DNA from 3 places in the Candidatus Thiodictyon syntrophicum genome. Region 3 is predicted to be linked to each of the others. Evidence: predicted binding sites of a transcription regulator. Region 3 holds the regulator's gene; each other region holds the start of a gene.
What was found. Region 3 encodes sigma-54, which starts transcription at its own class of promoters, with help from an activator protein. Its sites were predicted from a motif close to TGGCANGNTNCNTGCTT; they were not measured.

Region 1 (5,293 bases), 2.0 Mb from region 3:
TAGAACTCCAGCTTGTCCCTGAGTTCCTTGGGCCCGTTCGACGGCGACTGGACCTCGAAGACCACTTGGGGGGCGATGCCGTCCTCCTCCCACTGTTTGTAGGACCCGCGCGGTCCCTTGGGTCGGCCGAAGACTACCATGGCGTCCGGGGCCATGGGGTTGGCGAGGCGCCGGTCCTGGACCGGATACCAGAAGAGGTCACCGGCGACGAAGACATCCGGCCGGTCGGCGAAGAGGATCTCCAGGTTCTCCTTGATCTTGACGATCCAGTCGAATTGCAGCGTATTCTCCGCCATCGGGGCTCCGTCGCTGTCGGGATAGGGGTCGGCGGGGTCGAAACGGGGCACTGGATTCATGGTGCTGGCTCCGGGCCGGGGGCCCTGTGTCGGTCTGAACTCGCTCTCCAGCATAGCAGCGGCAAGGGGAGAACGACACGGCGTTCGCGGTGTGACCCGTAGGGCGGAACGCGCAGCGGTTCCGCCATCGCCATCATGGGCGCCGCGGCGGATCCCCCCGCGGGCCTGCGCTCCCCGCTCCCCACTCACAGCACCCGCCACACCAGCCGTTCCACCCCCAGTGCGACCACGGCGAGTGCGCGCAGATCCGTGAGACCATGCCGTTCGCGCAGGGTCGCACCATAGACCCGCGCCTGCGCCGCCGCCTCATCCAGCCGGGCCGCGACCACGGGCAGGGCCGCCAGGGTCTCGCGCGACTGCGCCCGCACCTGCTCGCCGGTGAGACCCAGGTCCTTGAGCCCCAGATATTTGAACTCCAGCAACAGGTCCAACGCCTGAAAACGGCGCATGTCCGGGCGCACGATCAGGGCGAGATCCGCATAGCCCCGGTCGGTTTCCAATTCCGAAACCGCCATATAGAGCCGGTCGTCGAACAGCAGGGTGAGGAAGGCGAACTTGACCAGGAGTTCATTGGTCCAGCGGTAGTCGCGGTTGGACAGCACCCGGAAATAGCGTGACTCGATGAAGTCGCACAGGGGGGCCGGGTCGCCGCGCACGTAGAGGGTCTTGGCTGCAGCCTGCGCCGTTTCGCGCTCCTCGTAGCCGGGGAGCCAGAGGTCCCGTAACCGCTCCACATAGAGTGCCCGGGCGACCAGATTGGGGATCTTCAGCGCCAGTTCCCCGAGCAGGCCCCGGTCGGCCAGGGTCAGGACCCCGAAGTAATAGAGCAGCGAGGCCATGAAGGGCTGGTCCTTGACCGCGCGCAGCATGTCCTCCACCCCGAAGCGTCGGGCCAATTGCGGAATAACAACCTGATCGTCACCGCTCAAGGCCGCCACCAGCAGGTCCTCGCCGTGGGGTAGGCGGGCGATATAGGCGAGTTTGTTGCGGTCCATCGCCAGGTTTTCGTCGAGGAGTTGTCGCGGAGGCTGCCCCCGAAGGCTCAGCGCCTTCAGGAAATAGAGGCTCAAGGTCGGATTATAGACGCTCTCGGTGCCGTCCTCGCTGAAGCGATAGCCGTTATAGAAGGTGCGCATGGTCGCCAGCGCCGCGGCGGGCGACCAGGACGCGCCGTCGGCGGCCAGTCGTTCCAGCACCGTGGCGATCTCGGGCTCGGAGAAACCGCACAGGTCGTTGAAGTCCGGCGCCAGATAGATGTTCTCCCCGACGTTATAGCCGCTGGTCATATCGCTCAGGACCACCGGCGAGACCCCGGTGATGAAGACCCGGTCCAACCCCATACCGCCCGCCGCCGCCTTCACCATCTTGAAGACGGTCTTCAGCAACCCCTCGCCATACAGCAGCGATTCATAGTGCCCCTGGCCCCCGCTCTGACCAGGCCCGGCCATCAGCGCCTCATTGGCGAAGTTGTCGTATTCGTCGATGAGCAGATAGAGCTTGTGGGGCGTCTGGGAGACCGCCATCAGGGCCGAGCGCAGCGACGAGAGGGCGTTGTCGGCCTGGATCGTGATGACCGGGGGCATCCGCGCCTGATAGCGCAGGGCAAACTCTGCGATACAATCATTGAGATGCCGATGCAGCGCCGCCTCGATCGCCGTCACCTCACCCTGCGCCTTGACCAGCGAGAAGTCCCACTTCATCACGTAGAACTGGTTGTGCAGCGGCGTCGGGTCCCGCCCGATGGCGAGCCCCCCAAACAGGGCGGCAAACTGGTCCGCCCGATTCAGGTCGTAATAATGCTCCAGCATCGACAGCAGCAGGCTCTTGCCGAAGCGCCGCGGGCGGATGAAGATCAATTGCCGTCCGGCGTCCTCCAATTGGGGAATCCGGTCGGTGCGGTCCTGATACCAGTAACCCTCCTGGATCAGGGTGCCGAAATCGCTCAGACCATAGGGAAATTTCATGATGCCGATGCTCGCGTGCTGGATCAGGGTTCGCCGGTCTTGATCATCACTGCGGCCGGGCTGGGGCGGCCGCGTCGTCAGGCCATTGCCGCCTCACTGCATCAGGGCTGGAAGCCCTGATGACGCGGGCACCGCGATGGACTGGCCGCAGCGCTGATCGCGGGCGGGCCCGCCCCGGTGCGCGCCCGCGCCGGGCAGGGTGCGCGGGCGAGTGCGGCCTTAAGACGCCGACTCAGCATAGCACCCCGGCCGGACCGGCCGGCCCCCCGGGCGGTTGCGGCAGCGCCAGGATTCGACCTCCCGGGGCCGGGCCGGCTCTGGGACGGCCGACTTCAGTCGGCGAAAAGCCGGGTCGGTGTCAGCTTTTTTTACAGCATGGATTTCGCGGTTGCGTCGGCTGGCGCTTCAGGACACTTTCCGTTTTCCTTATGCGTCTCGTAAAAAATTGTTTTGGTTTGTTATTCTTGATGGCAGGGCAGGGCAGGGCAGGGCAGGATGTGGCGCGGATATTGCTTACTTTAAGTAGGGATCGCTCTCACCCCCGCGGACGTCACCAAGGGCCTGGGACCGGCCTGATCCAAGAACGACAAATCCTTAACCCACGCTCACGCGGGAGCCCCCATGTCCAACCTGAACCCCACCCACCCTTACCCGGCTGGCCGATCCGCGGTCGCCGCCCCACTGCTGGCCTCGGTCTTGACCCTGGCCGCCTGGATGCCGGCCGGCCCGGCCGCCGCCGCCATCGTCAACTACAGCATCGCCAATCCGGCCGCCGACGGCTGGACGGGCGGCGCCCTCACGATCGGCAGTCTGAGCGATTCGATCAGCATCCTGCCGAGCCTGATCACCGGGACGGTCAATGGTGTGACCTCGAGCTTCGTTCCGAACCGTGTCGGAAATGGCGAAAGCGAGCTTTGGTATTACAACAACGTCTCGGGAAACCATCTGGATCTGTACAGCACGGATTTTGGTTCCCTGACGGAGACCGCCGCGACTACCTGGCAGAATATCATCACCACCCGTGGCGGCACCTATGCGAATAACTATTTGTATTTTGCCTTCTCTGGGGCCTCGCCCTCGGTAGGCTCGGTCTATTCCTACGATAGCGGCAAAGGCACCTCCGTCACCTTCTCCGTCGAAGTCCCGGTTCCCGCCCCGCTCGCGCTGCTGCTCGCCGCGGTGCCCGCGGTGTGGCTCACGCGTCGCCGCCAGCGCAGTGTTCGGGCGGGGTGAGGGGTGACGCCGCCGTGCGTTGGCCGCGTCGGATCGTGAACTGACCGTCCCCTTAGCCCTCTCTCGTTCCCACGCGGAAGCAGGGGAATGCCGTGCGGGCGCTCCGCGTCCGGTCTTGGCGCTGGACGCGGAGCGCCCGCGCTTGCTCCCGTGCAGGAGCGTGGGAGCCAGAAGGCGTTTCGGGACGGGGCCCATGTCCTGTCCCGCCCTTAAGTTCACAGCACCCGCCACACCAGCCGCTCGACCCCCAATGCCACCACCGCGAGGGCGCGCAGGTCCGTGAGCCCATGGCGCCCGCGCAGCGTGGCGCCGTAGCCCCGCGCCTGCGCCGCCGCCTCATCGAGTCGGGCCGTCACCGCCGGCAGGGCGGCCAGGGCCTCGCGCGGCTGCGCCCGCACCTGCTCGCCGGTGAGTCCCAGGTCCTTGAGCCCCAGATATTTGAATTCCAGCAGCAGGTCGAGCGCCTGAAACCGGCGCATGTCCGGGCGCACGATCAGCGCCAGGTCCGCATAGCCCCGATCGGTCTCCAGTTCCGAGACGGCCATATAGAGCCGGTCGTCGAACAGTAGGGTAAGGAAGGCGAACTTGACCAGCAACTCATTGGTCCAGCGGTAATCCCGGTTCGACAGCACCCGGAACAAGCGTGACTCGATGAAGTCGCATAGGGGGGGCGGGGTCGCCGGTCTGGCAGAGGTGACGCGCCACCGCGACCATGCGGCTGCGATCCTCGTACTCCGGCAGCCAGGTATCGCGCAGCCGTTCCACATAGAGCGCGCGGGCCACGAGGTTCGGGACCTTGAGTATGGTCTCATTGTAGGGCGTCAGCCCCGCCAGGGTCAGGACCCCGAAGTAATAGAGCAGCGAGGCCATGAAGGGCTGGTCCTTGACCGCGCGCAGCATGTCCTCCACCCCGAAGCGCCGAGCCAGTTGCGGAATGACGACCTGGTCGTCGCCGCTCAAGGCCGCGACCAGCAGGTCCTCGCCATGGGGCAGGCGGGCGATATAGGCGAGTTTGTTGCGGTCCATCGCCAGGTTTTCGTCCAGCAGCTGGGCCGGCGGCTGCCCTTGGCGCCGCAGGGCATCGAGGAAATAAAGGCTCAGGGTGGGGTTGTAGAGGCTCGCGGTCGCCTCCGCGCTGAAGCGATAGCCGTTGTAGAAGGTCCGCATGGTGTCCAAGGCCGCGGCGGGGGACCATTCGCCGCCGTCCGCCGCCAGTCGCTCCAGTACCCGGGCGATCTCGGGTTCCGTGAACCCGCACAGGTCGTTGAAGGCGGCCTCCAGGTAGATGTTCGTACCGACGTTATAGCCGCTGGTCATATCGCTCAAGACCACCGGTGAGACCCCGGTGATGAACACCCGGTCCAACCCCATGCCGCCCGCTGCTGCCTTTACCATTTTGAAGACGGTCTTCAGCAACCCCTCGCCGTAGAGCAGCGACTCATAGTGGCCCTGGCCCCCGCTCTGACCAGGCCCGGCCATCAGCACCTCATTGGCGAAGTTGTCGTATTCGTCGATGAGCAGATAGAGCTTGTGGGGCGTAGCGCGCACCGCGCCCAGCAGCGACTCCAGCGAGGAGACGGCATTGTCCGGGCAGAGGGTAATCGCCCGGGTCCACCAGGGCGCATAATCGGCCACGCATTGCGTCACCCGGTCGTTGAAATGCCGATGCAACGCCGCCTCGATCGCCCCGACCTCCCCCTGCGCCTTGACCAGTGAGAAGTCCCATTTCATCACGAAGAA
Region 2 (5,293 bases), on a different replicon from region 3:
TTGCTTTTCTTGAGCCCCACTGATGACCTGACAGCGGCCGACAAATGAGTTAAACACGACGACAATGCGCACGGAACCTGTGGCCCTGCCCGATGTGATGCTGGTGCTCGACACCCAGGGCATCATCCGCGATGCGACACTGTCCAACCTGTTCGCCGACGAGGGCGTGGCCGACTGGATCGGCAACCCCTGGGCGGACACGGTGAGCGAGTCCGACAGCGAGGGCCTGCGGCGCATGATGGAATACGCCCGTGAGACCGGCGTTTGCGCCTTTCGCAATGTGACACAGCGCTTCCCCAGCGGGCTCCAGATCCCGGTCGAGTACACGACCGTCCTGCTCGGCGGGCACACCGGGCTCCTGGCCGTCGGCAAGAATCTGCGGGCGGTGGCCGAACTCCAGTCGCGGCTTGTCGAGGCCCAGCAGGCAATGGAGCGGGACTATTGGAAGCTGCGCGAGGTCGAGACCCGCTACCGCCTCCTGTTCAACTCCTCCCGGGATGCGGTCCTGCTGTTGCGTGCCGCCACCCTGCGCATCGTCGATCTGAACCCCGCCGCCGCGGCGGCCCTCGGGATCGGGGCGGCCCCGACCAAGGGCGCCGCCGACCTGCGCTTTCCGGAGGCCTTGCGGGCCGACGAGCGCGAGGTCTTCGACGGGATGATCCAGCGCATCCGCGAGCGAGGCAAGGCCCCCGGGGTCCTGTTGCGCCTGGGGCGGACCCAGACCCCCTGGCTGGTGCGGGCCTCCCTGGTCAGTTGCGCCCAGGAGGAGGTCCTCCTGGTCCAACTGGCACCGGCGGCCCTGGACCAGACCCCGCCGGACCCGGCCGACCCGGTGCGGTTCGAGGACCTGATCGAGGGTGGGCCGGACGGCTTCGTGGTCATCAGCCACGAGGGCACGATCCTGCGCGCCAACCGGGCCTTTCTGGAATTGGTCCAGATGGGTTCGGAGGCGGCCGTACTGGGCGAGCCCCTGGGCCGCTGGCTCGGCCGACCGGGGGCGGATCTGACGGTACTGCTGGCCAACGTGATGCGGCTGGGGGCGGTCAAGCTCTTCTCCACGGTCCTGCACGGCGACCTCGGCACCGAAGTCCAGGCCGAGATATCGGCCGCCGGCCGGGGCGGCAAACAGGGCGGGACCATCGGTGTCTTCATCCGCGACGTGAGCCGGCGCCTGTCGGCCGCCGACCAGGGGCGGGGCATGGACGGGGTGATGGAGTCCCTGACCAGACAGATCGGCAAGACGACCCTGCGCAAGCTGGTGGACGACACGGTCGCGGTCGTCGAACAGCGCTACATCGAGGCCGCGCTGGATCTGACCGCCGGCAACCGGACCGCCGCGGCGGAGTTGTTGGGCCTCAGCCGCCAGAGCCTCTATGTCAAGCTGGGCCGCTATGGGTTGGAGGATGATCCCAAGCTGTTGGCCGATCCGGCGGTGTTGCCGTAGCGAGGGTTCGCCTCAGATCGACCAGTCATAGGCCATACATCAGGCATAGACAATGGTGCGGGCTGGCGACAAACGGACAGGATTAACAGGATTTCGCAGGATTAACAGGATTTTCGGAAGTGCAGCGCATAGCGCGTAGGATGGGTAGAGCGCAGCGAAACCCATCAGGATGCACGCTCAGACCCCTGGGTAAGGATGGGTTTCAACTGCCGGACGGGGCATTCGCCCCGTCCGAAACGTTTTTCCCCGACCTGCTGAATCGCATCAGCGCTCAGCACAGCAATAAACGCTCGGGACGGGGCGAATGCCCCGTCCCGCCGCCCGATCCGGGCACACCGCTGCAACTGCTGGGGAATTCAAGGCCCAACCACAAGCACACTCGCCGCGGCCGGGTGCTTTCACGCCGGCGTCTCGCGTCGATTGAGATCTTGAAAGATAGCGTCCGCGGCGCTGATCAGATCCTGGTCCGACGGGGCCTCGTAGGGTGTCTTCTGCTGCGCAGAAGCTCCAGCAGAACCTCGCGCCGCTTGCCTCGGGCAACGCGGCAAACGATTGGAGCAATTGACGGGCGGCTGTTCTCATGATCGAACCGCGCGCCGCCGTCGCAACGCGCGGGCAGTCTGTCTCAGGTCTGACACAGGGCACTGACCCGCGCGCCCGCCGTCGCTGCCGAGCCTCGCCAAGCCGCCGATGACCTGAGGAAAAACAGTTCTATCGCGCCTTGCGCACAGCGTTTCGGCGGTGGGAACGGCTCTTGCTTAACAGGCATTGATCGCTCGCGACCCGGTGCCCAACCCAATCGCCGGGCACCCTGAACCCAAATCCGGCAATTGCTCTCACAAAGACACGAATAACACAAAGAAAAACAGATCATTGAAGGTGTTGGGCCGATCACCGCCCGGGTGACCTCCTCGCCCGACATATCGCTCTGAAAATCTTTGTGATCTTTGTGTCTCTGTGAGAGAACTGCTCTTTCTGGGCTGAATGGCCGCGTACCGGCTCAAGACCCGCGGACACCCCGGAGCGACTGCACCACGATGTGGACGAGTGACCCCGCCCAGACACCAGGCAACCTGACCTGCCCCTTCTGCGGCCTCGCGTGCGATGACCTGAGCGTCGCCGCTGGCCCGGATGCCGGCCTGGTCCTGGTGAACGGCTGCCGGACCGCCCGCAACGCCTTCGCCGGGGCCATGGCCGCGGGTCCCGGGGCCGCACTGATCGACGGCCAGCCGGTGACCCTCGAGGCGGCCCTGGCCCAGGCCGCCGGGCTGCTCGCGGCAGCCCGGGCGCCGCTGTTCGGCGGTCTGGTGACCGATGTCAACGGGATGCGCGCCCTGCTGGATCTGGCCGATCGCTGCGGGGCCCTGCTCGATCACGTCGCGGCTGACGCCCTGTTCCGCAATCTGCTGGTCCTCCAGGACGGCGGCTGGATGACCGCGACCCTGACCGAGGTGCGTAACCGGGCGGACCTGATCCTGATCCTGGGCCGCGAGGTCCCGCACCGCTTCCCGCGACTGTGCGAGCGTGTCTTGCTGCCCCCCGAGGCCCTCTTCTCACCGCCCGCGCAGCGCCGTCTGGTCCTGCTCGGCCCCGCGCAAGCCGGTCCGCTGCCGGCCGAGCTTGCTGCCGCCAACCCGACCCTGATTCCGGTGGCGTTGACGGACCTGGCCGGGGTCGGCGCCCTGCTGCGCGGCCTGATCGCCGGTCGGCCGGTCCGGGCCGATGCCATCCCCGGGGTGGCGAGCGCGCAACTGATGCAGTTGGCGGGCTGGCTGTGCGGCGCCCGCTACGCCGTGGTGACCTGGGCCGCGGGCGAACTCGCCTTCCCCCACGCGGAGTTGACGGTCCAGGCCTTCGTGGAACTGGTCCGCGACCTCAACCGCACGACGCGGGCCGCCGCGCTGCCCCTGGCCGGGACCCTGGGGGACCTGACGGCCAACCAGGTCTGCACCTGGCAGACCGGCTATCCGCTGCGCAGCGGTCGCCAACAGGGCAGCTTCTGCTACGAGCCGCTGCTCTACCGCCACCAGGACCTGCTGGCGCAGGGGCAGTCCGACCTGCTGCTGTGGGTCCAGGCGCTGCCGGCCGCCAACCCCGCCGCGACGCCGACAGCCAAGTGTCCGACTATCGTCTTGGGTTACCCGGGGTTCCCCTGTGGCCAGGTGCCGGAGGTCTTCATCCCGGTGGGCCTGCCGGGGATCGACCACCCCGGGCACTGGTACCGCACCGATGCCGTCTGTCCCCTGCCGCTCGGGCAGGTGCGCGACCTGGGGTTGGCGTCGGTGGCGGGGGTGATCGGGATGCTGAGCGAGCGGCTTGGGGCCACTGCCAAGTGACCTGGAGAGAGGAGTTGTCCACAGATGAACACAGATGAACACAGATAATTCATTGACTTACGCTTGCGCGGGGGCTCACCTTGCCGGTGATTGTGACATCAGCGATAGGCGCATGACAATTCAAAGAAAATCTGTGTTCATCTGTGTTCATCTGTGGATTTTAGGATTACTAAGATATTTGTCCGCAAATTAGAGCAAATGAAAATGATTCGTTATCCGGCGGCCTTGATCATTGCTCGGGCCACGGCGCTCGTGTCGGGGGTGCTGGTCCGCACAGCGGACCCTACGCGGCGTCGTGCCCGTAGGGTCCGCTGCGCGGACCGGGCCTCGCCGATTTGCGTTCATTTGCGGACGACCCCTCTTTTTCGGACACTGTGACTACGATGATCGGTACAGGAGGAGACAGATGCTGACCAAGCTCGTCGGCGGCCTGATCTACGATCCCGCCCAGGGGATCGACGGCGAGGTCCGCGATCTCTTCATCCGTGACGGACAACTCGTCGCGCCCGCGCCCGGGGAGGACCCGGACCATACCCATGACCTGCGCGGCAAGCTGGTGATGGCCGGCGCCATCGACCTGCATACCCATATCGGCGGGGGCAAGGTCAACATCGCCCGCACCATGCTGCCGGAGGATCAACGGGCCCATCGCCGTGTCCGTACCGCAGTGACTCGCACCGGGGGTGGGCAGGTGGTGCCCTCGACCTTCGCCGCCGGCTATCGCTACGCGGAGATGGGCTATACGACCGCCTTCGAGCCGGCCGTGCTGCCGATGAATGCCCGCCAGGCCCACATGGAAATGGCGGATACCCCGATGCTCGACACCGGCGGCTATGCCATGCTCGGCAATGACGACCTGCTGCTCCAACTCATGAGCGAGGGGGTGGGCCAGGAGGTCATCAATGATTATGTGGCCTGGACCCTGAAGGCCACCCAGTGTATCGGCATCAAGGTCGTCAACCCGGGCGGGATCAACGCCTTCAAGTTCAATGCCCGCAAGCTCGACGTCGATGAACGCCATCCCCATTACCCGCTCACCCCCCGCGACATCCTGCGGACCCTGAGCCGCGCGGTGGCGGAATTGGGCGTCCCGCACCCGCTGCATGTGCACGCGAGCAATCTGGGTATCCCGGGTAACCAGGTCTCCACGCTCGCCACCATCGACGCCGCCGAGGGACTGCCGATCCATCTTACCCATATCCAATTTCACAGCTATGGGACCGAGGGCGACCGACGCTTTTCATCCGCCGCGGCGGTGATTGCCGAGGCGGTCAACCGCCGGCCGAACGTCACCATCGACGTGGGTCAGGTGATGTTCGGCCAGACCCTGACCGTGTCCGGCGACACCATGCGCCAGTATGCCAACCACCAGCACGCACACCCGCGCAAGTGGACCTGCATGGACATCGAGTGCGACGCGGGCTGCGGGGTGGTGCCGTTCCGCTATCGCGACCAGAATTTCGTCAACGCGCTGCAATGGGCCATCGGCCTGGAACTGTTCCTGATGGTGGAC
Region 3 (5,293 bases):
GCCGGTCGATGCGGTCGAGTTGAGTCTGATCAAGCGGTTTCAAGTCGATGATCAAATTCAGTGTCTTGCGTCGGACCACGGCCCCCTCGCCGAACATGGCCCGGATATTGAGAATCCCAAGGCCGGGCACTGGTTCAGTTTAATTCCTGTTTACAAGACATTGAAATATATGTAATATATCTAGTTCGGCGCGGGTTTCCGTCACTTTTTGAATAAGTGAGAACTTCTTGAACGGACAATGGACATGCCCTCATTGCAATTCACAGAATTGTCGGCATCACAAGACGTATCAAACCGGTCATAACGGTACGCGTTTGCTGTGGCGATGTCAAAGTTGCAATAGGCTCTTTTCCGAGACCAAAGCCACCCTTATCGAGGGGCTCAGGAAACCGACCAGCTTCATCATTCAAGTGCTCAAAACGCGCACTGAGGGGATCGGCTTGAACGCCGCCTGCCGGGCCTTCGCGATTGCGAAGAATACGTTGCTCCTATGGGAGCGTCGCCTGGCCGATTGCAAGGATGTGCTGGTCATATATGCCCTGACGCACACCTTTATTGAGCAACTGATCGAAGGTGATGAGCTTTATACGAAAGTGAATAGGAATGTCCCCCCGGAGGATTGTGAAGGCTGGACGATCGTACTGATGGAAAGGGCAAGTCGATTTATCTGGGCGCTTCAGTGCGGGAAAAAGGATCGCAGCCTATTTTCATATGCCATACAAATACTTAGAGATGTCATCCTGCGTACTGGCGATGTCACTCTAGTCACCGACGGGGAACGTCGGTATGGCAATCTCCTGTTTGAAATTTGCCACGAAGTATTGCGAACCGGAAAACGCGGCCGCCCACCGAAAGTGCTTCGTCGCGGTGTGAAGGTGCGCCTTAAGAATAAAGGGAAAGGAACTGATAGAACGGGGCACTCGCGTCCCAAATACGAAACCCCTCATCCGGAGCATCCAGAAACCGATCAAGATGTGACGCCAGCCGATATTCATGCTAATCATTTGGAAGCATCGAACGCTTCATTTCGGCGAAAGAATTCTGCTTATCGCCGCCGAACGAATACGTACGCGAAGAGCATTTCTGGTTTGCAAAGAACATTGGATATGTTGTGGATTGTCCATAACTTTATTCGCAGCCACTTCACGACAAAACAGGTTCCTGCGGTGGCTCTGGGGATTCTCCAGCAGGGACTCTCGTGGGATGAGGTCCTTAGAGTTCGACAGCCCAGGTTATAAAAATACTACAAAAACATAAGGATAAGGAAGAACCAAACTGAACCAGTGCCAGGCCGCGGACCTCCAGGAAATCGAGCAGGGCATCCGGGCAGGTGCCTTCCAGTTTCTCCGGTGCGACGCGGGCGAACTGGGGTGCGTCGTCGGCGATCAGGCGGTGTCCGCGGCTGATCAGATCGAGCGCCAACTCGCTCTTGCCGACCGCCGGGTCCCCGGCCAGCAGCACGCCCATCCCCAAGACCTCAATGAAGACGCCGTGGATGGTCTTGCGTTCCGCCAAGGCGTGGGTCAGATAGTAGCGCAGTTGATTGATCAACTCTTCGTCCGAGACGGGGGACCCGATCAGGGGGGTGCCGGTGCGTTCGGCCCAGTCCCAGAACAGTGGTTCGGGCTCGATCCCGTCGCAGAAGATCACCGCGGTGGGCCGGTCGGTGAAGAGCTTTTCGATGGTCTCGGCGAAGGCGGTGGCGCCGAGACCGGCCAGGTACACGAGTTCCGCGCGACCGATAACCTGCAGCCGGTTCGGGTGGATGCAGTTGAGCGACCCGACCAGGGCCTGGCCGGACAGGGTCGGGTCGTCCCCGCGCAGCGGGCGGCGGGTGCCGGGCTCAGGGGTGAGCCAGCGCAGCCGGGTGCGGGGCCCGGTGTGCCGGATGAGTGACTGGAGGCTGTCGGCCATGATGGGGCGCCGTGCGCTAGGCGACGCCGAAGACGCGCAGGACGGCGGCGGCGGACCCCGCCTGCCGCAACTGCTGGCGCACCGCGGGATCGTTGAAGCGGCCGGCCAACTCGGCCAGGAGTTGCAGGTGCTCCTCGGTGGCGGTCTCGGGCACCAGCAGCGCAAAGGCCAGATCGACAGGCTCCCCGTCGGCCGCGTCGTAATCGACCCCGCGGGCGAGGGAGACGAAGGCGCCCAGGGACTGGGTGGCCTCCTTGACGCGGGCGTGGGGCAGGGCGATGCCGTGCCCGAGCCCGGTACTGCCGAGCCGCTCGCGCTCCAGGAGACGCTCGAAGATCAGGTCCGGTTTCAACTGCGGATGGTCCGTGGCCAGGAGGCGGGCCAGGGTCTCGAGCAGACGCTTTTTGCTCGCGATCTCAAGACCGCGGCCAATGCGGTGTTCGTTGATGAAGTCGGGCGGTAACATCGGCTACCGCTCCTGGCCGCGGACGCAATGCCGGACGGCGCGGCAGGTACCGCGGCGCGGGTCGCGCAAGTGGGTGCGGGTCATGTCGGCTGACTCCTCTTGGTCGTGCGGGACGCACGCGCCCGTCACACTGGTTCGGATGGCCCCGGGTCGCAACGAAAGACACCTCGAACGGGTGTCCGAGGTGTCCGTGCGTGCCGGCCCGGGTGCGACCCTGTGGTTTATCGGGGTTCGCCCTTACTCGGTCTCGCCGGGCTTGGTGCCGGTGACGGCCACCGGGCGGTGGCTGGCCTTCTTCTCCTTGTGGCGCAGGATCTGGCGGTCCAGCTTGTCGATCAGGGTGTCGATGGCGGCATACATGTCCTCATGGACCGAGTCGGCGAACAGCTTACCGCCGTTCACATGCAGGGTGGCCTCGGCGCGCTGGGCCAATTTCTCCACCGTCAGGATGACGTGGGCGTTGATGACGTGGTCGAAATGGCGAGCCAGGCGCTCGAACTTGTTATCGACGTACCCCTTGAGGGCCTCGGTCACGTCGATATGGTGACCCGTCAGGTTGATATGCATGGTCTGGTCTTCTCCTCTGGTTTCAAACCGCCTGTCAAGCCAGGCGTTTGCGTTCGTTCGAGGGTGGGATGCCCATCGCCTCGCGGTATTTCGCGACGGTGCGTCGCGCAACATTGATGCCCTGATCGGCCAACTCGTCGGCGATCCGACTATCGCTCAAGGGCTTGCGGGCCGATTCATTGGTGATCATCTTGCGGATCAGGGCGCGGATGGCCGTGGATGAACACTCGCCCCCGGCCGCCGTGTTCACGTGGGACGAGAAAAAAAACTTGAACTCGAAGGTCCCGCGCGGGGTGTGCATGTATTTCTGGGTGGTGACCCGCGAGATGGTGGACTCGTGCAGGTCCAGCGCCTCGGAGACGTCGCGCAGGATCAGCGGCTTCATGGCCTCCTCACCGCGTTCGAGAAATTCCTGCTGCAATTCCACGATCTTGGCGGCGACGCGCAGGACCGTGTCGTTGCGGCTGACCAGGCTCTTGATGAACCAGCGGGCCTCTTGCAGGTGACTTTTCAAGGCAATGCTGTCCGCACTCTGGTCGCTGCGCCGGATGAGCCGCGCATAGTCGGCGTTCACTCTTAGTTTAGGCGTAGTTTCCGGATTCAGCTCGACCTGCCACACACCTTCCACACGCCGCACGAAGATGTCGGGTACAACGTACTCCGACGCGGTCTCCGCGATCAAGGTGCCGGGGCGGGGATTCAGGTGCCGGATCACCTCCAGGGCGGCGTGGATCGCCGCTTCCGGGGCGCCCAGCAGGCGTGCCAGGGCCGCCACGTCGTTGCGGGGCAGAAAGTCGAACCCGTCCGCGCAGATCGCGATGGCCAGCGCCTGCGGCGTGGTCTGGCCGGGGGCCGTCGGCGCGCCCTGGGGTAACTGGCGCAGTTGCAGCAACAGACACTCGCGCAGATCGCGGGCGCCGACCCCCGCCGGGTCGAATGACTGGACCCGGTGGATGATGGTGGTGACCTCCTCGGGGGCGATCGTCGGGTCGCCCAGGGTGCTCAGCAGTTCCTCGCAGTCCGTGCGCAGGTAGCCGTTGCCGTCGATGGCGTCGATCACCGCGAGCGCGATCACCTCGTCGCGCGCACTGAGCCGGGCCAGATTGAGCTGCCAGATCAGGTGGTCATGCAGGGTCTCCGGGCGGCTCTGCTGGGAGAAGGGGTCGAAGTCGTTGTCGTCGCTGCCCTGGCTGCCGCTCGGGAGATAGTTTTCGTAGACATCGTCCCAGTGGGTGTCCACCGGGAGCTCGTCCGGCATCTCGCTGGACTCGCCCTGAACCTCGCGTTCGATCGTCTGTTCCTGGACGGTGGCCGTCGGCTCCGGCGTGGCGTCCTGAACCAGGCGGGCGTCGGCGGCGTCGGCGGCCTGGAAGCGGTCGGCCTCATCGCCCTCCTCGAGCATGAAATTGCTGTCCAGGACCTCTTGGATCTCCTGTTGGAGCTCCAGGTTGGATAGCTGAAGGAGCTTGATCGCCTGCTGCAACTGGGGCGTCATCGACAGATGCTGACCAAGTCGAAGCTGGATGGACTGCTTCATCGCGGGGGCTGCGTGTGGGGTGGACCGATCGAGTCTAGCAAGTTGAGTGCCTGTTTTGATTCTAGCCTATTCGGGCGCCATGGCGGAATGGTCTGGGGCGCTCACATGGAGAAATCGGTGCCGAGGTAGACCTCGCGCACCTGCTGGTCGGCGAGCAGTTGCGTGGGAGTGCCGGCGGCGATCATGCTGCCGTCACTGATGATGTAGCCGCGATCGCAGATGTCGAGGGTCTCGCGGACGTTGTGGTCGGTGATCAGGACGCCGATGTTGCGCTCGCGCAGGTGCGCGACGATGGCCTTGATGTCGCCGACCGCGATCGGGTCGACCCCGGCGAAGGGTTCATCGAGGAGCATCACCACCGGGTCCACGGCGAGTGCGCGGGCGATCTCCAGGCGGCGGCGTTCGCCGCCGGACAGGCTGAGTGCGAGTGAGGCGGCGACATGGCTGATCCCCAGTTCCTGGAGCAGTTGTTCGCAACGCTCGCGCTGCTGGTTGCGGTTCAGGTCGCGGCGGGTCTGAAGGATCGCCAGGATGTTGTCGCGTGCGCAGAGTTTACGGAAGACCGAGGGCTCCTGCGCCAGGTAGCTCAGTCCCGCCCGGGCGCGGGCGTGCATCGGCAGTTGCGTGAGGTCGCGGCCGTTCAACTCGATGCGTCCGTGGTCACTCGGGATCAGCCCGACGATCAGATAGAAACAGGTGGTCTTGCCGGCACCGTTGGGGCCGAGCAGGCCGACCACCTCGCCCGCGTTCACCTCGACACTCACGTCCCGCAGGACCTGGCGGTTGCGGTAGCGCTTCTTCAGGTGGGT

Region 1: THSYN_RS10585 (PEP-CTERM sorting domain-containing protein) is a predicted target of sigma-54. The motif match lies at 2,819-2,835, and genes of this name have one in related genera.
Region 2: THSYN_RS31825 (formylmethanofuran dehydrogenase subunit B) is a predicted target of sigma-54. The motif match lies at 2,188-2,204, and genes of this name have one in related genera.

What each region holds. Positions count from the first base shown of each region.
Region 1 is NZ_CP020370.1:2,517,379-2,522,671, forward strand. Features, by position in the region: gene THSYN_RS10575 (Uma2 family endonuclease) at 1-356, opposite strand, end outside; gene THSYN_RS10580 (AAA family ATPase) at 542-2,320, opposite strand; gene THSYN_RS10585 (PEP-CTERM sorting domain-containing protein) at 3,017-3,553, shown strand; partial or broken gene THSYN_RS10590 (AAA family ATPase) at 3,769-5,293, opposite strand, start outside.
Region 2 is NZ_CP020372.1:138,614-143,906, forward strand. Features, by position in the region: gene ppsR (transcriptional regulator PpsR) at 65-1,444, shown strand; gene THSYN_RS31825 (formylmethanofuran dehydrogenase subunit B) at 2,482-3,780, shown strand; gene THSYN_RS31830 (formylmethanofuran dehydrogenase subunit A) at 4,187-5,293, shown strand, end outside.
Region 3 is NZ_CP020370.1:469,529-474,821, forward strand. Features, by position in the region: partial or broken gene THSYN_RS02035 (HPr(Ser) kinase/phosphatase) at 1-130, opposite strand, end outside; gene THSYN_RS02040 (IS1 family transposase) at 228-1,238, shown strand; gene THSYN_RS02045 (hypothetical protein) at 1,213-1,914, opposite strand; gene THSYN_RS02050 (PTS sugar transporter subunit IIA) at 1,931-2,380, opposite strand; gene hpf (ribosome hibernation-promoting factor, HPF/YfiA family) at 2,618-2,947, opposite strand; gene THSYN_RS02060 (RNA polymerase factor sigma-54) at 2,982-4,484, opposite strand; gene lptB (LPS export ABC transporter ATP-binding protein) at 4,586-5,293, opposite strand, start outside.